Regions from separate parts of the Pseudoalteromonas sp. UBA2102 genome, predicted to be linked through region 1. Evidence: predicted binding sites of a transcription regulator. Region 1 holds the regulator's gene; each other region holds the start of a gene.

Region 1 (8,397 bases):
CGAGCATATTCATTACGAAGTGTTTGGTCCGCATCAAGACTTATAAACCAAGAGAAAAACGATAAAGGCACACAGCATAAATGCTGTGTGCCTTTTTAATAGTATTTTATTGTGCTTTACAACTTACGTTTTTAAGCTCAATAGACATATCTTTTTTAGGATAATAAAGCACGCACTGCTCGGCAATTATTTGTAAAACAAACTTTTCTGGCTTGATATTATGCGCGCCCATTATGGGCATACCATTTGAGCCTTTACTATTTCCATGGCTTAATAATAGCTCGCTGCGTTTAGTAAAAACGGTGTCGGCCAGTGTAACTAGTGTGCCGCCCTTTGCTTTTATAATCGCTTGCTGGAGCGTGGCTATAACGCCTGGGTTTACCTCGGTAAGTAGTGCAGGCTTAGCAGTGGCATTACTCATACTGTTACATCCTCCAATAAATAATAAGGTTAATATTGCCAGTAGTTTAGCCATTACTTATCCTTATTTAACGTAGGCCAGGTTAAATCCATATTGCCACGGTTAACGTTATTAGGTGCGTTTAAAGGTAATAGCTGCTTGCTATCGCCAGCAGCGCTTTGTACTTGCTTTTTAATACTCGCAGAGGCGGTGCTAACAGGGCACGTGCCGTTATTATCAATATGATAAAGCGCAGTAGAGAGTATCCCTTCGTTTGGATCGCCTAATTGATTATCAAAGTCGTCACTGACTACACAGCCTTTTACATCAGCATCAAACTGCGGTGTAGGCGTTGGCGTAAAGCCTGCTGCATATTCACCAAACCCTTTACTGTTAATACCGCTAAATTGAATGGTGTAATAGGTGGTGCCACAGTTATGTGTTGGGGTAAAACCGTATGGTTTACCGCAGGTTGTGTCGCCAATGAGCACTACTTCGGCGTCAATGCCTTTTAAGCCATTAATAAAGGCTTCTGAGGCTGAACACGTACCCGATGTACTAAGCACATACACCTTAGATAGGTTTAAATCGGGGAGGCTTTCGCCAGTGCTAAAAAAAGTTGAGTAATCAATTTCTTCATCTATAAACGGAAAAGGCGACTCTACCGGTTGTTTATCGTTTTGCTGAGTTTGGTAATAAATACGGTTTTGAATGTTGGCGCTGCCCGCCACCATGTAAGCCAGCTGCGAAGAAAGCGCTAATAAACCGCCTCCGTTATATCTAAAGTCGATAACAAGCTCTTCTACGTTATCGGTTTTAAATTTATTAACGGCAGCAATTAAGCCTTCTTGGGCAATACCTATATGGCTATTAAACTGCATGTACCCTACGCTAGTGCCATTTGCAGTGGTAATGGTTTTTACGTTTTGTACAGGTGTTTGCTCTATGTTGCCGGCAGTTACGTTAAAGGTTTTTTCAGCGCCATCGTTACTGCGCACCACGATGGTGTGCGAGTCGCCATTAGTGGGGCTAAATAAGCCTTCGTTTAAGGTATCTACGCCTGCTTGTGTGCTGGTATTAATGCTTACGCCATCAACTTCAAGTACGGTATCGCCACGTTGAAAACCAATTTGGCTTGCTGGTGAGTCGTCTTCTAGGTAGGCAACACGTAAAATTCTATCAGCTGGGTCGCCAATAAATGCCCAATTTATACCATAGCCTGAGGTTACACCTGATTGCGCTTCTTGGAAGTAGTCCTCAGAAGGCTCTGAAAAATGAAAATTATCTTTTTTAGCGCCAGAATCGGTTAGTTCTTCGGTTTTTAGTTGGGCAAAATAATCGGCCACTGTAGCAAAGTTTTCAGGGTCGTTATCGGCTATTTCATCATACCAAAGGTAGGTTTCGTCACTCCACGAGCGAAGCCAAAGCTTTTCGTAAAGGGCCGAACCGGCTTGGTCAGGGTAGGGCTCATTATTATTAAACGGATCGTTACCTGTGCGTGGGTTTTCGCAAAAGTTTTTTAACTCCTCCGATGGCTCAAATACACCTGCCGTCCAAGTTGGGGCTGTGCTTGCAGGAGGTGTGACGACTGGGTCGGGCGTTTCATTCATGCTGCTACCACCGCCACAGCCCACAAGCGTTAGGCTTGAAAGTGCAGCAATAATAGCGAGTGTTGCTTTATTGTTTTTAAACATACAAAACTACTTTTTGTAAATAAGTTGTTTAAAATACTACAACACCCGCCCATTTATTCAACGTATTAGCCCCTAAATTATGTAAATGAGTGTATACATTTAGGTGTACTACAGCTTACTTGCGCTGTTTTTATCTGCAAATGCTTGTTTTTGCCAAGCATAAAATAGCTTTTGTTGTTTAGCTGATATTTTTAAGCCGTATGTTTTTTGCATATAAGCGTAGGTGTCGGCAATGCGCTTACGGGCATAAAAAGGAGGCTCTACAACGCGTTGTTTAAAATTAACCTTTACTTGGCAGCGGCCATATTGGGTAGCGTTTTCGCTAAGCATACCAAAGCGATAGTTAGATCGATCTGCGTTAATTTCGCCAATAGCAGGGGCTAAATTGTTTATATCGGCTTCCATTTTTCTAAATTTAGCACTGACCTTGCGACAGTTTTTACGACCACCGTTTTGCCAGCATTGTAACTGGTGACCAAATTCCCACGCCGGCACTATATGCTCCCACTCTATACGCAGCGCACGTACATTAACCTTGCCAGAGGAAGTTAACGTATTACGCGGAATATAACCACAGTTGCTAGGATCGGGGATTAGCTTTTTACCTTGTTTTTTAATGTCGCAGCCGCAGTAAAGGCTTTTGGCGTTTTCGGGTAGGGTTTTAATTAAGTGCCTTTTAGCCGTTGAAAAACGGGTAAATTCTTCACTCGATGCAGAAAAACAAATACAACAAGCCACAAAGGCCAAAATAAATTTAAGCATATCCATCACATACGTGAACTACAGGAGGCGCTAGTCTAAAGTTTTGCTGCTAAAAGATAAAGCCTGAACAAATTTTAATCCGCTATGCTTAGTACACTCTATACTGATATAAAAAATAGCGAGGAGATGACTATGCTAGGTGCTTTTTCAATAAGTTTAACGGTTAAAGATATTAGAGCCTCAAAAGCGTTTTACGAAAAGCTGGGCTTTAGCGAGTTTGCAGGTGAGATAGAGCAAAACTGGCTAGTGATGAAAAACGGTGAGCATTTAATTGGCTTGTTCTCGGGTATGTTTGATAAAAACATGCTGACCTTCAATCCTGGCTGGGATCAAAACGCACAAACCGTTACAGAGTTTAAGGATGTTGATGCGCTTAGCGAATATTTTCAAAACGCTCATATCCAGGTTGAACCTGTGGGTGATAAAAGTTTTATTATTACCGACCCAGACGGCAACCCTATTTTGATTGACCAACACGTGTAAGTTTTTTTAGCCTAACGTTTTGTATTAATAAAATAATACCGCATAAACAAAATAGTACGCTGGTGGCTGCAAAACTGATGAGAAGCGGGTTGTTAAAATCTTCACGCTCGTCGTAATCCATTATGTGTAGCATCCAAAAAAAGTCGAATATGCGCCATAGTGTGCTGCGAACGGTGATAACTTTGCCGTTAATTGCATTTAAATACAGCGTGGTATTAAAGGTGTCGTTAAATTGTACTTGCCACACATTTGTTTTGTATCCCACCTCTCGAGTGCCTTGTTTTAAAAGCGTTGTGTTAATTGGCTTAGCGTCGATGAGTAAATGCGCTTGTGCATTAGCGGTAATTTGTATTTTAGTGGGTGGCTGAAAAGGGCGCCCCGTTAAACCATTAAAGCTCTGCTGCTCGTCAGTATTAATAACAGTAATAAGCGGGGTCGTTAAAAAGTGCTCAAATACTATTTGCATGGGGTTAGGCACTTGGGCAGTAATATTATCGAGTGATGTGGGGTAGTCTGCTTGAGTAAATGGGTTTGTAAGTGTGCGCTTAGCAAGGTGCTTACCGTGTACGTATTCAAGTGGTATCGCGCTCATTACTAAGCCGCCTAAAAGCCAAGCTAAAATTTGTAAGGCAAGTAAATAGCCTAGCCACTTATGTAGTTTTCGAGCGCGCTTAAATAGTTGTTTTCTCATTTTGTGCTTCTTATTATTTTTAGCGTTAGTGTATTACAGCAGCCCATGCTTTTACTGCGGCATTTTGTCGCAGTTATTCATAAGCTTACTCTAACTTTATAAAAATAATAAAAAGGAGCGGTAAAAAATCAGTGAGGCTGTGTTTAATGCTCACGTAAGGCATTTATTAGCCCTTGTTTGCTCATTTTTGAGCGGCCGCTAATGCCGAGCTCTTTAGCTTTATTGTACAGCTGCTTTTTAGTGCGCTGCTCATACTTTGAGGCTTTGCCGCCTTTAACAGCGGTTTTATGAGTATTGCTATTAGCAATGCGCGCAGCTTTTTGTTTGCTCATGCCTTCATCTCGAAGCGCATCGTATTGATCGTCGTTTTTAATTTGCGGGCCATGATCTACCATAATTGTCCTCCTGAAGCGTTTAATTACGCAGTGTGTGTATAACTTTCATACATAAACGGTAAAATTAAGCGTAACTAGCCTAACCCGTTTTATAAGGCAAATTAGATGCCAATGGCGTTTAAACAGGTATTTTCTATTAATAAAGCCATGTTTAGCGCTTAGTTGATTTGGTATAAAAGTAAAACTGCGTTAAAGTTTGCGATGAAACTATAAGAGGGTAAAAAGCAGACAATGTCGGAAATTCAATTTTTAAATGTAGATCTAGAGCTTGAGTCTAAACAAGATATTAGCGCCCTAGTGGCAGACTTAAAGAAAAACGCGATGGTTTTGCATTATGACAAAGACGAATATCGTCAATTGGCGCGTATTGAAGCCTCAGGTGATATAACCACGCCAGACAAAGCAATCAACCACTTATGTGAATTAATAGAGTCGTGTTCACGTAATGCGCTTAAGCAGTGGCTAAGCTGTTCGCGCAGAACGTTTGATATAGGCTTTGAGTCGGGCACGTCACCTAAGTGTTTTAACCAAGCTCTACATGCAGATACACTACTACGTATATCTGCCATTGGCGCTGGTATGGAAATAACGATTTACCCTATCGAAAAGTAGCCATAGTTAACTATTTGCGCTCGACAACCGCTGCGGTCATTTTTGATACGCAGCAAAGCTCGCCGCGGCTATTGGTTATTTTTATTTCCCATACAGAACTGCGCTTACCAATATGAAATGCACGAGTAACGGCGGTTAAAGTGCCATTTCGAGAGGCCTTTAAGTGGCTGGCGCTAATTTCCTGTCCAACACAATAAAATTTTGTAAAGTCCACTACAAAGTTAGCGGCGTAGCTTGCTACGGTTTCAGCAAGTACCACATTTGCGCCACCATGTACCATACCAATAGGATTATGATGCTCAGGAATAGCAGGCATGGTAGCCACTAGGTAATCATCTCCTATTTCGGTTATTTCTATGCCCATGGTTTTCATCAGCGTGCCTTGGCCGTTTATTCCCTCATCTAACTGTTTGCAAAGCTCTAATGTGATGGGTTGATGCCAAATACTCATAATTACTCCTTTATATTGAAAGCAAATTTATAGCATTTTAAATACTGAACGTCTGCAATTACCTAAAATTTATCCAGGCGCGGTGTATTTAGCTATTTTAAAGCACAATTTAAATTTGCGATTTTTATTTAACTGTATATACTCACAGTTAAATGTACTGTATGGAAAACCAGTTGTATGCGACCATTAACTAAACGCCAAGCTCAAATACTCGAACTAATAAAAGTTTTTATTAAAGACACTGGTATGCCTCCTACACGTGCCGAAATTGCGCAAACACTCGGTTTTAAAAGTGCCAATGCTGCAGAAGAGCACTTAAAAGCGCTTGCCAAAAAAGGTGTTATTAAAATGAAACCAGGCGCAAGCCGTGGTATTCAATTGGTTGAAGAAGAAGAGCCAGAGCAACTAGGTCTGCCATTAATAGGTAGAGTTGCAGCGGGTTCGCCTATTTTGGCGCAAGAACATGTTGAGAGTCACTGTAAAATAGACCCACTCATGTTTAAACCAGCCGCCGACTTTTTACTGCGTGTTAACGGCATGAGTATGAAAGATATAGGTATTATGGATGGTGACTTGCTTGCCGTACACCGTACTCAAACAGCAGAAAACGGCCAAGTTGTGGTTGCACGAGTAGATGAAGACGTAACCGTAAAACGCCTAGAAAAAGCAGGCCGAAAAGTATTATTACACGCCGAAAACGAAGAGTTTACGCCAATTGAAGTAGACCTTGAAAACGAATCGTTTAATATTGAAGGGTTAGCCGTTGGCGTAATAAGAAATGCCGATTGGATGTAATTTTTAACTATTTTTAATTAATATTTATAAATGCGCACTTTTTAGTGTGCATTTTTGTTTTAAAAACAAACCTTCCACCGTCTCAAAACGCCCTAAAATTATTTAGGCTGTAAACTTTTTTTCACTCATACTTTTATCTTCCTAAGCGTGTTACATCCCTTAATTTTGCTCGTATCTTGGCTGTTAAATAACAATTTAATACGCCGTCATTTAGTCAATACTAAAATATCACTTGATTGTTTTTTATACTAAAACTTGCTTGTTGTACGTTTTTTAGCTAATCATTAATGTGCTGGACTAACAATAACTCACAGCTTTTTAGTTATGAGAACACACAATATACACAAACCTTTTGTTGTCCTAGCGATACCAATCAAAAATAAGATTGGTTAAAAAATAAAAATAACGAATTGGCGTTTAAGCCGTATGCCTCTTCGCTTTGCATTCGCAATAGCATCAAAGGAGCCGTCACATGGGTAAACTGACCTCTACCTTGTGGCTTGTGTTGATTATGTTCCCGCAGCAAGTGCTGGCTAATAGCCAATACAATATGCGCAAGGGCGTAACCGATATAAGTAATAATGTATATCAGCTACACATGACCATATTTTTAATATGTTGTGTGATTGGGGTGATAGTGTTCGCAATAATGTTTTGGGCACTGATTCATCACCGTAAATCTAAAGGGGCAGTTCCTGCCCAATTTCATGAAAGTACCAAAGTAGAAATTCTTTGGACTGCCATTCCGTTTGTTATTTTAATTGCCATGGCAATCCCTGCCACTAAAACCCTCATTGCGATGGAAGATGCCAGTAAGGCCGACTTAACCATTAAAATTACAGGGTCACAGTGGAAGTGGCATTATGAATATATGGGCGAAGACGTAGAGTTTTACTCTATTTTATCTACCCCTCAAGACGAAATAGCCAACCTTGCTAATAAAAACCCTAATTACTTACTTGAGGTTGATAAACCTTTAGTACTGCCAATTAATCAAAAGGTGCGTTTTTTAATGACCTCTGATGATGTTATTCACTCTTGGTGGGTCCCCGATTTTGCCGTTAAAAAAGATGCCAACCCGGGGTTTATCAACGAAACGTGGACCAACATTAACGAAGAAGGTATTTACCGGGGACAGTGTGCAGAGCTGTGCGGTAAAGATCATGGTTTTATGCCCGTGGTGGTTGAAGCTAAATCGCAAGAGGACTTTAACGCATGGCTTGCAGATGCTAAGCAAGCTAAGCAAAAAGCCGCACTTGCTGATGCAGCATTGCTTGAGACAACAATTCCTAAAGAAGAGCTAATGACACTAGGTGAGCAAGTGTATATGGCAAGTTGCGCTGCGTGTCATCAACCTACTGGTATGGGTTTACCGGGCGTATTTCCTGCGTTAAAAGGCAGCCCCATTGTTTTGGGTGATATAAAAGATCACATTGATGTAGTGATTCATGGCCGCCCAGGAACTGCAATGCAGGCATTTGCAAAGCAGCTCTCAATTAAACAACTTGCAGCGGTAATTACCTATAAACGTAATGCGTGGGGTAATGAAACGGGTGATGTCATCCAACCTAGTGAAATTCAGGCAGCACTTGATGCGGAGGCGAACTAATGAGTAGCATAGTAGAACAACCTAACGCCAATAACGCTCACCACGGCCATCACCCAGCCAAAGGTTTTAAACGTTGGTTATACACAACAAACCATAAAGATATTGGCAGCATGTACTTAATTTTTTCGCTGACTATGTTTTTAATTGGTGGTGCAATGGCCATGGTTATTCGGGCTGAGTTATTTCAGCCAGGATTACAATTGGTAGACCCACACTTTTTTAACCAAATGACCACAGTACACGGTTTAATTATGGTGTTTGGTGCTGTAATGCCAGCCTTTACGGGACTTGCTAACTGGATGGTACCGCTTATGATTGGCGCGCCAGATATGGCACTGCCCAGAATGAACAACTGGAGCTTTTGGATTTTACCCTTCGCTTTTTTAATTTTATTGGCATCGTTATTAATGCCTGGAGGCGGCCCCGCATTTGGCTGGACGTTCTATGCGCCGCTTTCAACAACGTACAGTAACGACAACACCGCAATGTTTGTGTTTGCAGTGCA
Region 2 (8,397 bases), on a different contig from region 1:
TATTTTTTGAAAAATTGCGCTATTTTGTCGCCAAAATAAATATACGTACAGTCAATTGGGAAAGCTAAAATAGGGTAGAGCAGACCAAAAAAAGCTAATTGAAACGTTGCCGATGATAAGCTTGGGTCTACAAACTGAGGGATAAAAGCAATAAAAAATAACGCGACTTTAGGGTTTAATACCTCGGTCATCATGGCTTGAAACATGACATTTGGCTTTTTACTGGTGCTTACATGAGGCTTATCATCACTAGCGCAATCCACGGTATTTGCCTGCGAAAAAGTGCTTTTAATCATCACAAGCCCTAAATAGCACAAATAAGCCGCGCCTAAGTACTGTACTGCACTATAAGCGGTGGGCGAGGCTTTTAATACCGCGCTTAATCCAATAACGGCAAAAAATGTGTGTATTACTCCACCTAAAGCAAAGCCAAATGCGCTTTGCATACCTGCCGCTCTGCCATTGGAAAATGTTTGCGCCATTAAAAATGCGTTTGATGGCCCAGGGGCCACCGCCATTAAAAAGCTCGCCAGTAAAAATGATGCTAAAAAATCAGGGTTGATCATGTATTAACCGGGTGCAATGTATGGGCTTTTTTACTCATTAAAATTAACCAAAGTGGCGCCAGTAACAATAAATGAAAAGCAATTAGCCAAGGTGTGCTAAGGCCTAAATATTGCGTTAAAAACACAAGCACACTAGCGCCACTCATTTGCATAGCACCAATTAAGGCAGAGGCTGTACCGGCTTGTTTAGGAAAGCGCGATAACGCCATACCAGCCGCAGAGCCTAAGCTCAAGGCAAAACCAAGTGCTGCAATTAAAATAGGTAGCATAAGCGCAATGGCCGATTCTATATGGCTAAGTGCAATCATTAATATGCCAGAGGCCACCAATACTGTAACCCCAACACGCAGGGCTTTTTGGCTATTACGTTTAATATAAATGGGCGTAATAAAGCTGGCTACAATACTTAATACGGCATTGAGCGTAAACCAAAAAGTAAAGTCGGCAACAGTGCCCCCTAAGTGCGTAATTATCCACCCAGGTGCCAAGGTGACATACACAAGAATTGCCGACATGGCGACCATACACAGTAAGCTATTAAATAAAAATATCGGTGTTTTTAATATTGGCACAAAGCGGCGTAAGTCCAATATATGCCCTTGGTAGTGACTATCAGCAGGGCGGGTTTCTCTAAATAAGGTGAGCGTAATGACTAGGCCCGCTAACGCAAATAAGGTTAAAAACATAAAGTTCATGCGCCAGCCAAATTGCACGGTAAGCCAAGCACCTAAAATAGGCGCAAGCGCAGGAATAAAACACACTATTCCATTTAAATAGGTAATCATTTGCCCGCTACGTTCGCTGCCGTATTTATCACGTACAATAGCAAAAGCAACAACAAACGTAGCACATGCGCCTAACCCTTGCAGAGCGCGTGCAAACATTAATACAGCAAAAGAGGGCGCCATGTAGGCAAGCAAGGCAGAGCCTGCATACAAGCTAACACCTACAACCGCTACCGGCTTTCGGCCAAACTTATCAGCAAGCGGCCCTGCAATTAATTGCCCTAAACCCACAGTAAGCATAAAAATAGCCACTGTTTGCTGAACCTGTTGTTCGGTTACGTTAAATTGCGTGGCAATAGTTGGAAAAGCGGGAAGATAAATATCAATTGCCATAGGGCAAAATATTACGAGTAACGCTAAGATGAGTAATAAAATTAAGTTAGGTTTAGCGGGCTGTGTTTGCATTAGGTCTCCTTTTGCTGGCTATTTTAGGTGCCCGCATATAAAAAAGAAAGGGCTTATGAGTGAGCCACGCTTTATTGTGATAAATATTTCATGACATTAGGATTAACAGCGCGGTGAATTGCGCTTTTTTTAACTGGTCTGATGTGTTAATTTGAACTTATAAACACAAAATGGGAAATAACAATGAGTAATAAATCAGCCCTTTTAAAAACCTGGCTTAAATTTAAACGCTTACCTTTTGGCAATTGGTTGTTTAGCAAAGCTGTATGCATAAAAGCCCCGTATTTTGGCTCAATGAAACCTTACGTGCTCGATTTAAGAGAAGGGCACTGTAGCGCTGTCGTAAAAAACCGTCGTAGTGTGCATAATCATATTGGGACTATTCATGCTATTGCACAATGTAACTTAGCTGAGCTGTGTGCTGGTGTAATGGTAGATGCCACCGTGCCTTATAAAACGCATCGCTGGATCCCAAAAGGAATGACGGTACACTATTTAGCAAAGGTTGATACCGATGTAACTGCTATTGCAGAAATCGACTTGCCTCGCCAATGGGTAGATAAAGAAGATTTAGTGGTGCCAGTTAAGCTTTACAATACCCGCAATGAGCTGGTGTTCACTGCAGATATTACGATGTACATAACCGAGAAAAAGTAATGAGCGCTTAATTAGATTTGGCTTTATCAGCGGCTTGCTTATTAACAAACGACAAGTCGCTATCAGCATCATCAAGCAAAGTTTTTACTTCTTTAGCCGGCTTTAAATCTTCGCTAATAAGTTCCGGTTCTTCTTTTTCAAAGCGCTGTTTTAAGCTGCCTTCAATAATGGCTCCGGCATCAATACTTAGTGTATCGTGAAAAACATCGCCATGTACGTGAGCGCTGCTTTGAATATTCACTTCACTTGCGTTTAGTGAGCCAATAATTTTGCCTTTTACAATGACACTTTTAGCTTCAACCACACCTTCAACAATGCCGGTAGAGCCAATTACCAGGTGCTCTGCCTTTATATCGCCATCAATTCGGCCATCTAGCTGCACTTCGCCCTGGCTGGTAAGTGTGCCAGTTAAGCGCACATCTTCAGAAATAATAGAAGGGGTATGATTTACTCTTTTCAACGTAGTTTGACTACTTGGTTGCTTTTTTTTACCGAACACGAGAAAGCGCCTTTGTTATTTTTAGAGGATTGACATGTTTGCCATCGAGTAACACTTCATAGTGTAAGTGGGTGCTGGTACTTCTGCCAGTACTGCCCATTAATCCAATTACCTCATTTTTAGCAATTGTTTGGCCTTTTTTCACTTTAATTTTATTTAAGTGGCCAAAACGGGTGACCAAGCCATTTTTGTGCTCTAGCTCGATAAAGTTACCATAGCCGCCATTTTTACCAGCGCGCAATACACGTGCATCTGCAGGGGCAAAAATTTCGGTTTTATGCCAGCCGGCTAAATCAACACCTTTGTGAAAAGCGCGGCGGTTGTTCATCGGATCTTTACGTAACCCAAAGTTGCTCGAAATATAGTATTTAGCCGCAGGCAAGGGCAGTGAGTTAGGCAGCTCTGTTAAAAAGTTTTCAAGGTTGTTAAGTAATAATAGCTTATCAACAATGGCTAAAAACTGCCCTGGTATTTTAGTTTCGTCAAATACATCTAACGGGCCACCTTGCGCACTGGTTTGTGCGCCCAGTGCTAAATGTTGTTCAAGGGCTGATTCTAAGCCTGCGCCTTTTAACATCGCTAAAATTGCATCATGGCGTTTATTAATTTGCGCATCAATAAGCGCAAAATTGTGCTCGTAGTATTTATTTAAGCGCTCGTAACGTGCGGCAAAAGTGATTGGCGTTAGAAGGCTGGCATGTTTGTCTTTCGGCTCTTCATCTACAAGTGGTTCATGAAACTCGCCTTTGTCTTGATTAACAGGCGACTCAAGTTGTTCTTCTAGTTTTATTGTCTCTTTACTAATAGATGCGGGGAGGGATTCAATCATACCTTGCAAAAGTGCTTGCTTTTGCTCTAGTACAGCAAGTTGTTCTAATTGCTTAGCGTGCAGTGCTTTTTGTTCTTGAACCTGTTTTTGCCACGCTTGTTGTTTGTCAATTTGGCTTTGTTCTATGTCGGTAATTTTATTTGTTTGGCTATAAACACGAAAACTAGAAATACCGACCCAAATAATAGTGCCTAAAATAAGCAGTACTGTAAAAAGCTGAAACCAAGGCGCCAAAACAACATGCTTAACTTCGCCATTTTGACGAATAAGCAACTGACGGGATGGGAAAAATTTTTGGTAAAAAGACTTAATAAATACTGACATGGCACATAAACACTCGCTATTAACCGGATTAATGTATCAATTTCAGTCTAAAAAGCCAGAAAAAATTTGTAACTGTTCAAAAATTAATAAAAAAGGGCTGCTATTTAGTAGCAGCCCTTTATTTAAAATAGTCACAAATTAGCTAGCTTGTTGCTCATCGTTATCTTTTATTGATGCTACATTGTCGGCTTTTTTAGCTTTAGCTGTACTTTTTGTTGTGGGCTCTTTTGCGCCTTTTAACACTGCCATAAAGTCATCTTTACTCTTTGCAATTTCAAGCGCAAGCGATTCAACCTGTTGCTCGCTCAGTGGCACATCTACTTTTTCCAGCATTACTTCAAGCGATTCTGCTATATCGAGCATTTTGTCATAGGCATCCGCTTCTTTTTTAGTAGTAAACGTCATTCGCTCAACTCCGTTTCGTTCTACAACATATTTAACAACAACAGCCATGATCTCTCCTGCTTGATTGCGTGGTAATGTGGTTACTGACCCGTAGGTCACTGTTTTTATATACAGTAAATGTTTGTGTGTAAAATTGCAAGTATTCGGTGCATTTTTAGCTTGTCATCAATTTGACAAAAAAGCGTAACTTTACTTTAGTTAAGCAATCACTTGTTGTACCAGCTGCATTTTAGGTTTTCGGATTTAGGTGATTATGCACTGGAAATAATGTAAGTGATGCGCGTTGCTCCTTATTTAACATTATTTCCTCAAATAAAAATTAAGCACATGTTTAAAGCCAAATTAGCCGTTTAACTATAACGCTTTGGTATAAACAAAAATAAGGAATAACAAATGAAAAATCTATTAACGCTACTTATTATTAGCTTTTTAAGCTTTAGCGCGTTTACACACGCTAACCCTGTTGAAGATAAGCCTATGGTTGAAATGCCGCAAGCGACGGTTATTAATATTAATAGTGCCGATTCAGAAATGCTGGCCAAGTTGCCTGGTATTGGTAAGAAAAAAGCGCAGGCTATTGTTGATTACAGGGTTGAAAATGGTGAATTTTCCCAGCTGAGCGACTTAACTAACGTAAAAGGAATAGGTAAAAAGCTTGTAGCTAAACTAGAAGGAAAAGTGTCTTTATAATAGGCAGGGCGCTAAGCGCCCTGTGAATACTGCTCAAGTGCTTTGGCTAAATATTTTTTAGCGAAGTTTATTTCAATCGGGGTTGTTAAAAGCGGGTAACACAGGCCACCTAAAATTAAAAAGGGAATGAGTTCCCATCCTTTAAAAACAGTAAATAATAAAAATAATGGGCTGAGCAATATCAGCTTTACTATTCTTAATAACACTCTATCGGTAGCAGGTAGCATACTTAGCGCAATAGCAACAACGGCTTGTCGCTGCCTCACTTTAAGGTGCTTTAGTTCAGGCAGCTGACTGGTAAAAAACGTAAACATATTAAATAGTCTTTTTAGTAAGTAAGCGAGTGGTAACAATTACAAAAAGCGTGATAGTAAATAACGCAAATAGTATTTCCATCCATGCTGGCATACTTAATCCCGCAAATTGCCAATCGATATTACCGCAATCCCCTGTGGCTTGAAAAAAGCTTGGGATCCATTCATGCAATGGCATAAATGAAGGAAAGTTTGGCTCAAACTCACAGCTAAACGCAAAGGGATCGGTGGTTGTTTGCATTTCAATGTGCTCACGCGCAATAAAGTAACCCCACACACTTGATACACCCCACACTAAATAAGCGATAGCGCGTACTAATTTACTTTGTGGTTTAGTTGCGCCAATAATGCCTGCCCCTAATAAGCCTAATACCGCAGTTCGCTGGTAAATACACATAATGCATGGAGCAAGGCCCATCTGGTATTGAAAAAACAGTGCGGTGACTTCTAATAAAAATACAATGCCTGTAAATAGTAGCCATGGAGTACGTTGAGTAGGGAGTTGTGCTAGCCAGTTCATAAAAAATCCGCATTGAAATAAGACGTTGAATTATGTACTAGGATAAAGTAACGAGCAACAAAAAGGGTAAAAAAGCTACCGAAGTGGCTTTTTTTAAGATGAAATTAATAAGCGGTTATGGCCAATCCTATTTAGGGAAAGGTTAAGCTTAATTTGCTAAGTGAAGATGTAATATAAGATTGGTTCGCTAAAAAGGCTTGATTAAACGTTACAGTTAACAGGTAACAGGCTCTGCTGTATGCGACTTTTAAATGTACTTGTTGTCGCACACGGGAATTATTGTAGTAATGTAATGGTGAAAAAATAACAATAGCATTAATGTACCTACTATGAATAGGGTTAATTTATTTAGCAAATTAGGCCTAATTTAAGCATGTTGAATTTTATTATTTACTATTGCGAAATTTTCAGCGGTTGGTTGGCACTTATATCAACGAGTTTACTTGTTAGTTATATTTCATCTGGTACAATCTGTCAGTTATTCGTATAAAACGATGAGTTGTGATTAATTCGAGTGGGAATTGAATGAGAATTTTTAAAGCTAAAAGCCCAGCAGGATTTGCTGAAGAGTATATAGTTGAATCTATCTGGAACGGCGATTTCCCTCCAGGTTCAATTCTACCTGCAGAGCGTGAGCTTTCTGAGTTAATTGGTGTAACCAGAACAACCTTACGTGAAGTACTGCAACGTTTAGCACGCGATGGCTGGCTAACTATTCAGCACGGCAAGCCAACCAGAGTGAATAACTTTTGGGAAACATCGGGTTTAAACATACTCGAAACGCTGGCGCGCTTAGATGAAGACAAAATGCCAGAGCTGACCGATCAGTTATTATCTGCACGTACTAATATTAGTGCTATTTATACCCGTGCAGCGATAAAGCTTAACCCTGAGCGTGTTATTGAGATTTTATCAAAAAGCGATGAACTTGAAGACACTGCGCAAGCTTTTGCAGATTACGATTACAAAGTACACCACGAATTAGCTGTCGCTGGTAATAACCGCATATACGTACTTATACTTAACGGTTTTAGAGGGTTTTACTTTAAAATTGGTTGTCATTATTTCTCAGACGCAGGCACTCGCCAGTTAGCACGTCAATTTTATAAAGATCTAACAGTATTGGCTGAAAACCGTGAGCATGATGGCGCGATTTCAATGATGCGTAAGTTTGGCCATCAAACCGGTGAAATCTGGCAAAATATTAAAGGCGATATGCCTTCCGATATCATGGATTAACCCATTTTTAAAACCTGCAAATGCAGGTTTTTTTATAGGCGTAATAAAGTTTTAATATCTGTTCGGTATTTTCGATTGTGCACATCGCTAAATACGATTGTTCTTTTTTCCTTATTAAATTTAAAATGCCACGTAATTATGTGTTGGCGCTATTGTTTTTTTATTTTTAGCGCCCATATAAGTATCAGCATTGCGTATGCAATCGACAACAAACTCAAAATATTTGGAGAATAAAATGGGTGTATTAGTAGGCCGCCAGGCACCAGACTTTACCGCTGCAGCTGTACTAGGTAATGGTGAAATTGTAGATAGCTATAACCTTCATGAAACAATTAAAGGTAAAAAAGCAGTAATCTTCTTTTACCCACTAGATTTCACGTTTGTATGTCCTTCAGAACTTATCGCATTTGATAAGCGTTACGAAGAATTCCAAAAGCGTGGCGTAGAAGTAATTGGTGTTTCTATCGATTCACAATTCTCACACAACGCATGGCGTAACACTGCTGTAGCAGACGGCGGTATTGGTAAAGTTCAATACGCACTAGTTGCAGACGTTAAGCACGAAATTTGTAAAGCATACGACGTTGAGCACCCTGAAGCGGGCGTTGCATTTCGTGGCTCTTTCCTAATCGATGAGGAAGGTAACGTACGTCACCAAGTAGTGAACGACTTACCACTTGGTCGTAACATCGACGAAATGATCCGCATGGTTGACGCGCTAGCATTTCACAGCGAAAACGGCGAAGTATGTCCTGCTGGTTGGGAAGAAGGTAAAAAAGGTATGGACGCAAGCCCTGAAGGTGTTGCTAAGTTCCTATCTGAAAACGAAGGCGAGCTATAATTTAGCCCCTACGTTTTAATAAAAAAAACCGCCATATGGCGGTTTTTTTGTTTTTAGCATAGCCCATTTAATAATGGGCTATATTAAATTAAAACGAGAAGGTTACTTTAGTGTAGAAGTAACGACCACGTGGGTTGTGTACACCCGATGCATACCCGTAAAGGTCGGCATCGCCATCACCAATAGCAAATGGTGGCTCTTCGTCAAATACGTTATTTACACCAAGCGACACTTTAGTTGCATCACTTACACGGTAAGATGTTTGTAAATCTACCAGTGCTTGCGAGTCAACCATACGCGATGTATTGCTATCAAAGTCTAAA
Region 3 (8,397 bases), on a different contig from region 1:
GTGAAACGCATAGTGCTTATGTAGACGAAGAACAGTTAAGGGAGCGCTTTGGTGCTGGACCAAAGCAATTATTAGCTCCCGAAAAATTTGATATGACCATAGGGCAAGAGCACGCGTCGATGATTGTTCAACAAGGCGAGCAAGCAGGCATGAAAGCAATAAAATTAAGCCACTGCTTAAAGCCTGAGCCACTAGCGATTAGAGATGACAAGTTACATATTCCTTTAACAGTAATCGATAATTGTGAACTATCAGTACGCAGGCGCTTAAATGACACGCACACCGCGCTTGCAAGTCCACAAATGGACGCCGCAGCATTTTATGACGATTTAACTAATGAGGCTATACATAAGCCATTGCTTGTTGCTAACGCATAAAAATAATTTAACACTTGTGCGTTTTAAAAGCCTAAAACACCTTATATTTAATAACCGGTTATGCAATAAAATAGAACAATTCTTTTTTTGTTTAAAAAAAGCATCCACAAATTAAATGCAATTGCTATAATGGCTGCAAATGGTATGACTTGAGTGCCATTATCATTAAATCAAGGTAATTAGGAACGTAATGAAGAAAACATTCACGCTAAATCATGAGAAAATCAAATACCCTCGTATGGTTGATGCTGCAAAGCATGAAGTGAAAAAATATTTGAAAAGAGAGCGCAATAAAACGCTACCTGTTGAAGCTGATTACTGGGCGTTTGACTGTAAGTTTGGCACAAGTGCCGATGATGCCGAAGTTGTTCACGTAGCTGAAATTAACAACAAGATCAGCGAAATCGAAAAGCAGGCGCTTACTTCATTCTATGTTGAGATTTTAGCTAGACCTGCGCAGCGTGAATCGTTCGATCTAGATGATGATGAATAACCAATAGCAATATTGTAGAAAATGGACCTAGATGGTCCATTTTTGTTTATGGCAGTTATTAACGTGTTTAGTGGTATAGAGTAGCGCTTAAATAAAAAGCTATTTTATGCTAAGTGTTTAGCTTATTTTATACACTGTGACACTTTTTATATTTTTTACCGCTTGCACATGGGCAGGGGTCGTTTCTGGCAACTTTTATATCGGCGGCCGGATTAATAATACCCTCTAAATAACGCCATTCACCGTCCTCTTTTATAAAGTCTGATTTCTCATCTAATTCACAATATAAGTTTTGGTAAAAATAATACGCGTTAAAGGCAACATAACCTCGCTCATCACTTTGCTGCGTATCGCGCACAACTAATTTTACAAAGCGGCAGCTATTGGCAAAGTCAGCAATTTCATTTACTGGGTTTTGTGCTTGTTTTTCTTTGGCGTAAGTTTTAAATACATAAGATGCATTTTTTAATGCATAAGCACTAAAGCGCGAACGCATTAGTTGCTCAGGTGTTGTTGGGGTTTTTATATCAAGATGATAAGGCTGGCAACAGTCGCCATAATTAAGCTGACTGTTGCATAAGCAAGCGCTAGTACTAGTTACACTCATAAAATACTAATTAACATAAATTAAAAATGCATTTTACCAAGCTTATTGAGTAAGTGATATTGCTGTAGTGCTGGTTTTTTTAGTAAAGCAAAATAGCTTAGCGCTTCTTTTGTTTAAATTAAGCGATAAATTAACAAGCTGCTGCTCACTTACTATATCTGTCCACGTAATAATGGCTGCAAAGTTCCCATTATGAAGTGCTGAATTAAGTACATACTCTAAATTTACTAAATGCTTTTGTCTTATTACAAGCAGTTTGCTGGTATCTATAGAGCAGCTATCTAGCAAGGCTTTACTAGGCACATGGTCGGGCGCAATCAGTAAGGTCCACGCGTTAGAGCTATTGTATTGGTGCAACACTTTTAGCATCTCAAACGTAGCAGAAATTTCATCTTCTACTTTTATTAAGTTTACCGACTCACTTTCATTATGTTGTTGGTAGCTTTTAACGGTTCTTACGGTAATTGGCTGTAGCATAGGTCTCACTCACTGGGTTTATATACAGTACATGTATACAGTAGTTTATACAGTTGTTGTGTGCAAGCGTTTTTTGTTATTTTTTATACAGTTAATGGTTTTAAAAAATAAATAATAAAAATAACACTTTAAAAACAGTGTGTTATAATTTAAGTCGTGTAAGTGAAAGCTGAGGGTGTTTGCAGTACTGTATAAAGTGTAGCAGCGTTATACAGTACTTAAGGGATGGCTATACAGTTATTTTAGTGTGTTTTACAGTGCTTAGCTGTTAGCTATACAGTAGTTAGTCATTTTTTGGGATTAAGTGGGCAAACTGAATTTGGTGGATTTGCTCATACAAACTGGCTGCATAGCACTGAGCGTCTTTAAGACGTTTGGTGTCGATATATTTTCTTAAATCATTTAAAGCAGCGGTTGCCGGTTCATAGCCTTGGCTGCTGGCTAAACTCAGCCATGCTGCTGCGTGAAATACGCTTTTTGGTACGCCTTGGCCTTTGACAAAAAATAACCCTAAATAAAACTGGGCGCGATGATTTCCGGCCATTGCGGCAAGGCGCATCCACTTAGCTGCCAACGGTGCCTGGTTATGCTTTAAATAATACAGTGCTTTGTTAAGTGTTGTTTGCTCACTTACATCACTCTTGTTTTCAGCGCTGTGGTTTGTAGGCTGTGTTACAAAATCTAAAATATTGTTTAATTGCTGCTCTAAGTCTTGTCCGCTAGGCTGAGTCTTATTCATATATTTTCTTTTTTATAGTTTCTACGTCAACAGTTTAGTATATCGCAAGGTAAAATGTCCTGTTTATACTTAATTTTATGGTAAAATCACGTCACTTTTTACTATCACAAGTCTATTATGCTCGAAGCTCTATTTAAACTCCGCGAAAACAACTCCAATGTGCGACGCGAAAGCATTGCTGGAATCACTACTTTCATTACTATGGTTTACATTGTATTTGTAAACCCTGCAATGCTTGCGGAAGCAGGCATGGATCAAGGTGCTGCATTTGTTGCTACCTGTATTGCGGCTGCTATTGGCTGTTTTATTATGGGATTGTGGGCTAATTACCCTTTAGCACTTGCGCCGGGCATGGGTTTAAACGCATTTTTTACTTACGGTGTTGTACTGGGCATGGGTTATAGCTGGCAAGCTGCATTAGGTGCGGTATTTATGTCTGGTTGTATATTTTTAATATTAAGTTTGTTTAAGGTCAGAGAGTGGATAATTAATGCTATCCCTCTGGTTTTAAAGCAGGCTATTGCCACTGGTATTGGTGCGTTTTTAGCGTTAATTGCGCTTAAAAATGCAGGCATTATTGTTTCAAGCCCAGCTACATTAGTACAGCTTGGCGATATTACTTCGGCAGGTCCTTTATTAGCTATTTTAAGCTTTTTTGTCATTGCTGCTTTGCTTTATCGTGATATAAAAAGCGGCGTACTTATTAGCATTTTGCTAGTAACGGGCATTGCGTTAAGCCTCGACTTAGTTGAGTACCACGGCGTAATGTCAATGCCACCGTCTATTTTACCTACCTTCATGCAACTTGATTTTGCAGCAGCCTTTGAGCTTTCTATGCTGAGTGTAATCTTTGCGTTTTTGTTTGTTGATTTATTTGATACATCAGGCACGTTAGTTGCTGTAACTCAAAAAGCAGGCTTAGCCGATGAAAAAGGCAATATGCCACGTTTAGGGCGTGCTTTAAGTGCCGATAGTACAGCTACTATTGCGGGTGCAATGTTAGGTACTTCTACCACTACTTCTTATATTGAGTCTGTGGCCGGTGTATCGGTTGGTGGGCGTACTGGCTTAACAGCTGTTGTTGTGGGTATATGCTTTTTACTAATGATGTTTTTTGCGCCGCTTGCGCAAATGGTGCCGGCTTATGCAACAGCGGGTGCTATTTTATACGTTGCGGTATTAATGCTGCAAAACCTTAAGTTTGTAAACTGGGATGACATGAGCGATGCAATTCCGGTAAGTGTGGTACTACTTATGACGCCGCTTACATTCTCTATTGCGCACGGTATTGCTCTTGGTTTTATATCGTACACTGCGGTTAAAGTACTGTGTGGTAAACGCGATCAGGTTAGTATTAGCGTGTGGATTTTAACAGCGTTATTTATTATCAAGTTTGCATTTTTATCGTAATAGCTAATACCCATTCTTTTAGCTAAGAGGCTTAGTTTGAGGGTGGGTAAACATTTATTATTTAGTGTCTATCGCTCATGCCGCTGCGTTGTTATACCTTGCGTATCTATGTTGTGGTAAATGAGCGTTTATAATGTAGTTAGCGCTAGGTAGTGCCTCAAAATACGTTAGTATTTACCCATTGGTAAAAGCTTAACAGATACAAAAAAGCCCATAAATTATGTATGGGCTTTCTTTTGGGTATTTAAAATTACCATTTCTTTTTAGGTGCAAATAATACGTCTAAGTCATCTTGCTCTGCTTCTGCTTTTTTCTTCAAGGCAGTGGCATTTGATGCTTTTAGTTCGGTGCTTATTTCTTCTAAATAGGCTTCAACTTCTTGGCGTTTTGCGTTTACGTATTCATCAGAATAGGTAACGGCACTAAGTGTGGCATAGGCTTTTTCAAAATATTGCCTAGCAGAGCCCACCATGCTCGCTGAGCGAGCAGATAAACCGCGTTTAATTTGGCTTTCTATATTAATTCTGAGTTGTAACTTTTCTAGGCGTTTATCTTCTGCTGCAAATATTTGGCTATCTACACGGCCTTTACTGTGTTCAGAGCGCATAATAACTCTAAGCTTTTTTATGCCCTGAATTAACGAGACTAACTGCTTATCGTTACTTGGTAACGATAAATTGTCGCTGCTATTACCTTGTACTGCACCACTTAGCTTTTCTTTAGCTTCGTTCATTCTGCTTTTTAATGCTTTAGAATTAGGTGAATGGTTCACCATAGCGTTAAGTGCTTCGTAACATCTACGTTGTAAAACGCGTATAATGTTTTCAGAAAGCGGAATATTAGCGCTATTCATAAGTGCTTCTTCGGTTTCTTCAATTATCGCTTTTTGTTTTGTTAATTCTTTGCGACGTTCAATTTCTTGCTTTTCTTTATGCTGCTGTACAGCGCTTACCCACAGTGCAATCACTATCAGTGCCACTATAAGCACAATTATAATCGAAACGATCATGGCTTAATTCTCGGATTCATAATCTATTTTTTTATATTACATCAAATATATGCTTTGAGGGTAGCTTTGCGCTGATTAACTTAAAAATATGTTAAAAATTAGATATAAGAATAATGTATTATAAGTTGAACCTGAATAAACATCGCTATCTGCAGCGGGTTTATTATGCTAGCCTTAATGCTTAAATAATGAAAATATACGTGCTTACTTTGCCAAGTTTTAACTAAATTAAACTTGGTTTTGCTTAGTATTACCATCATATAAGCTTAATAATAACGTTAAAAACTGCAACCATGAAATTACAACAACTTAGATACATCGTAGAAGTTCAAAACCATAAGCTAAACGTATCAGCAACTGCTGAGAGTTTATTTACCTCACAGCCTGGTATATCTAAACAAGTGCGCATGCTTGAAGATGAGCTAGGTGTACAAATTTTTGGCCGCAGTGGTAAGCATTTAACGCATGTAACGGGGGCCGGCGAAGAAATAATTAACATTTCTCGCGAAATTTTATCTAAAGTCGAAGGTATAAAAGCGGTTGCTAATGAGCATACGCTGCCTGATCAGGGTAAACTAAATATAGCCACAACACATACGCAAGCACGTTATGCTTTGCCAAGTGTTATTCAGGGCTTTATGAAAAAATACCCAGCTGTTTCGCTGCATATGCATCAAGGTACACCACAACAGATTTCTGATGCAGCAGCGCGCGGTGATGCAGATTTTGCCATTGCAACTGAAGCACTTCATTTATACTCAGATTTAGTTATGCTGCCTTGCTATCATTGGAACCGCAGCATTGTGGTGGCAAAAGATCATCCTCTAGCACAAAAGGCCGACAATTTAACCGTTGCCGATATAGCGCAGTATCCGCTTATTACGTATGTATTTGGGTTTACTGGGCGCTCTGAGCTTGATAAAGCATTTAATGCGCACGGCCTTGAGCCGCACATTGTGTTTACTGCAACCGATGCCGATGTAATTAAAACTTATGTAAGGTTAGGGCTAGGTGTAGGTGTAGTCGCTTCAATGGCCGTTGATCAATTAAGTGACACAGATTTAGTGTGTATTGATGCCAGCCATTTATTTGAAGCTAGCACAACTAAAATTGGCTTTAGAAAGGGCAGTTTTTTACGTACTTATATGTATGACTTTATTGAGCGTTTTGCCCCGCATTTAACTAAAGAGCGAGTAGAGCGAGCAAGCTTATTACGTAATCAAGAAGATGTTGATGCGTTATTTGCCGACATAGAACTGCCGGTAAAATAGTAAGACTTTAACTATATAAATACTAAAAAACCGCGTATTGCTAAAATACGCGGTTTTTTGTTTTTATACGCTTAACATTCAATAATGTTTACCGCTAATCCACCGCGAGCGGTTTCTTTATATTTGGTTTTCATGTCGTTACCGGTATCGAGCATGGTTTTAATCACTTTATCAAGCGACACCTTTTGCTCGCCACTGCCACGTATTGCTAGGCGAGAGGCATTAATTGCTTTAATGGCGCCCATGGCATTGCGCTCAATACACGGTACTTGTACCAATCCGCCTACAGGGTCGCAAGTTAGGCCTAAATTATGCTCCATGCCTATTTCGGCGGCGTTTTCAACATGTACTACATTACCACCAACAATTTCGGTGAGTGCGCCGGCAGCCATTGAACAGGCAACACCTACTTCACCTTGGCAGCCTACTTCTGCGCCCGAAATAGAGGCATTTTTTTTGTATAAAATACCAATCGCCGCTGCGGTTAATAAATAGCGTGTGGCTATGTCGCGGTCCACTTCTTTAATAAATGTGTGGTAGTACATTAAAACGGCCGGCAATATACCCGCAGCACCATTTGTTGGCGCCGTGACTACGCGCCCACCTGCGGCATTTTCTTCATTTACAGCTAAGGCAAATAAATCCACCCAATCCATTGCTCTGAGTGGGTCATTACTCACTTCTACATTTAGCTTTAAATACAAACTAGGTGCACGGCGTTTAACTTTTAAACCACCTGGTAAAATTCCCTCAGTGCGCATGCCACGTTCAATACAGGCTTTCATTACTTGCCAAATATTAAACAGCTCGTCTTTAATATCGTCTTCTTTGCGCAGCGTTTTTTCGTTATGCATCATTAAAGTAGATACACTAAAGCCTGATTCTTTACACAGCTCTAGTAAATCTTTTGCACTTTCGAACGGGTAAGGAGCCGGGTTTTGTTCGCGTATATCAAGGGCTGCTTGTTTTTCGTTTTCAAATTCTTCATCGGTAACAATAAAGCCGCCGCCAATAGAGTAGTACACTTTGCTATATACTTTTTCGCCATTGTTTGAGGCAATAATTTCCATTGCATTAGAGTGCTTAGGTAAGGTTTTGCGGCGATGAAAAACAATAGCCCCTTGCTTAGGAAAGTTCGCTTTATGGGTTTGGTTGAGGTATATCACTTGCTCTTTTTCAATGGTGGCAAGGATATCGTCAACTAAATCGGCATCTATTGTTTCTGGGTCGTAGCCGGCAAGCCCTAATATAACGGCTTTACCAGAGCCATGGCCTACGCCGGTTTGACCCAGTGAGCCATAAAGCTCTACCTTTATATCGGTAACAGAGGTTAAAAGTTGTTGCTCTTGTAGGTCATTAACAAATAAGCGCGAGGCACGCATTGGGCCAACGGTATGTGACGACGATGGGCCAATACCAATGCTAAACATATCAAATGCACTGATCATATTATGGGTCTCTACTATATTTACTCAGCCCTGGAGCTGTTCTTTGAACGGTCGAGTATCATAACGTTAATTCTATATTATGTAACTATTTGCCAATAAGTTTTAAACTGGTAGGGCAAGCTGTTTTGTAAAGTTTTTTATAATGCTAGCCGTTGCTCCCCACAGTAATCCGTGCGGTGTACTAAACCCTTGCAAGTTGATGTTTTTGCCAAATCGCTGAAAAGGAATGGGCTGCCAATTGGCCTCGTTTGAAAGCGCAGTAAGCGACAGTAAAAAGCTAGCTTGCACTTCATTATAATCATTCTCCCATACTGTGTGTTTATCAAGTAAACCTACAAATGGGCTAATGCTAAAGCCCGTTAGGGTAGAGTATTGCGGCAGCTGACCGAGCACTGTGACATGACTTGGCGCTATATTAAGCTCTTCATGTAGTTCTCGAAGTGCTGTGGTACGCAGGTGCTTATCGCTTTGCTCAAACTTACCGCCGGGTAAACAAATTTCCCCAGGGTGGTGATGTAAATAAGTAGGGCGTTTGCACAATAAAATATGCGCGTGGTTATCAACAT

Evidence for each region. The regulator LexA, encoded in region 1, represses DNA repair genes until DNA is damaged. The targets are predictions, from matches to a motif close to TACTGTATNNNNATACAGTA.
Region 2: the regulator LexA is predicted to act here: its motif matches at 4,567-4,586, upstream of B2R65_RS04760 (YebG family protein).
Region 3: the regulator LexA is predicted to act here: its motif matches at 1,978-1,997, upstream of B2R65_RS17865 (SulA-like leucine-rich domain-containing protein).

Annotation. Positions count from the first base shown of each region.
Region 1 covers NZ_DCYU01000055.1:50,577-58,973, reverse strand. The annotation lists gene hmpA (NO-inducible flavohemoprotein) at 1-46, shown strand, start outside; gene B2R65_RS06985 (hypothetical protein) at 107-475, opposite strand; gene B2R65_RS06980 (S41 family peptidase) at 475-2,094, opposite strand; gene B2R65_RS06975 (endonuclease) at 2,203-2,862, opposite strand; gene B2R65_RS06970 (VOC family protein) at 2,989-3,339, shown strand; gene B2R65_RS06965 (hypothetical protein) at 3,314-4,030, opposite strand; gene B2R65_RS06960 (DUF7218 family protein) at 4,174-4,425, opposite strand; gene B2R65_RS06955 (hypothetical protein) at 4,657-5,037, shown strand; gene B2R65_RS06950 (PaaI family thioesterase) at 5,048-5,488, opposite strand; gene lexA (transcriptional repressor LexA) at 5,666-6,283, shown strand; gene coxB (cytochrome c oxidase subunit II) at 6,756-7,892, shown strand; gene ctaD (cytochrome c oxidase subunit I) at 7,892-8,397, shown strand, end outside.
Region 2 covers NZ_DCYU01000038.1:28,673-37,069, reverse strand. The annotation lists gene B2R65_RS04785 (LysE family translocator) at 1-566, opposite strand, end outside; gene B2R65_RS04780 (multidrug effflux MFS transporter) at 563-1,756, opposite strand; gene B2R65_RS04775 (hotdog fold domain-containing protein) at 1,940-2,413, shown strand; gene B2R65_RS04770 (bactofilin family protein) at 2,421-2,912, opposite strand; gene B2R65_RS04765 (M23 family metallopeptidase) at 2,902-4,065, opposite strand; gene B2R65_RS04760 (YebG family protein) at 4,204-4,518, opposite strand; gene B2R65_RS04755 (ComEA family DNA-binding protein) at 4,864-5,160, shown strand; gene B2R65_RS04750 (DUF6170 family protein) at 5,172-5,474, opposite strand; gene dsbB (disulfide bond formation protein DsbB) at 5,476-5,994, opposite strand; gene fadR (fatty acid metabolism transcriptional regulator FadR) at 6,520-7,233, shown strand; gene B2R65_RS04735 (peroxiredoxin) at 7,469-8,074, shown strand; gene B2R65_RS04730 (TonB-dependent receptor) at 8,163-8,397, opposite strand, start outside.
Region 3 covers NZ_DCYU01000139.1:2,828-11,224, reverse strand. The annotation lists gene B2R65_RS17880 (VC2046/SO_2500 family protein) at 1-377, shown strand, start outside; gene B2R65_RS17875 (DUF6172 family protein) at 568-870, shown strand; gene B2R65_RS17870 (YchJ family protein) at 998-1,477, opposite strand; gene B2R65_RS17865 (SulA-like leucine-rich domain-containing protein) at 1,520-1,954, opposite strand; gene B2R65_RS17860 (tetratricopeptide repeat protein) at 2,238-2,693, opposite strand; gene B2R65_RS17855 (NCS2 family permease) at 2,811-4,103, shown strand; gene B2R65_RS17850 (hypothetical protein) at 4,354-5,112, opposite strand; gene cysB (HTH-type transcriptional regulator CysB) at 5,406-6,383, shown strand; gene B2R65_RS17840 (L-serine ammonia-lyase) at 6,455-7,831, opposite strand; gene B2R65_RS17835 (NUDIX hydrolase) at 7,934-8,397, opposite strand, start outside.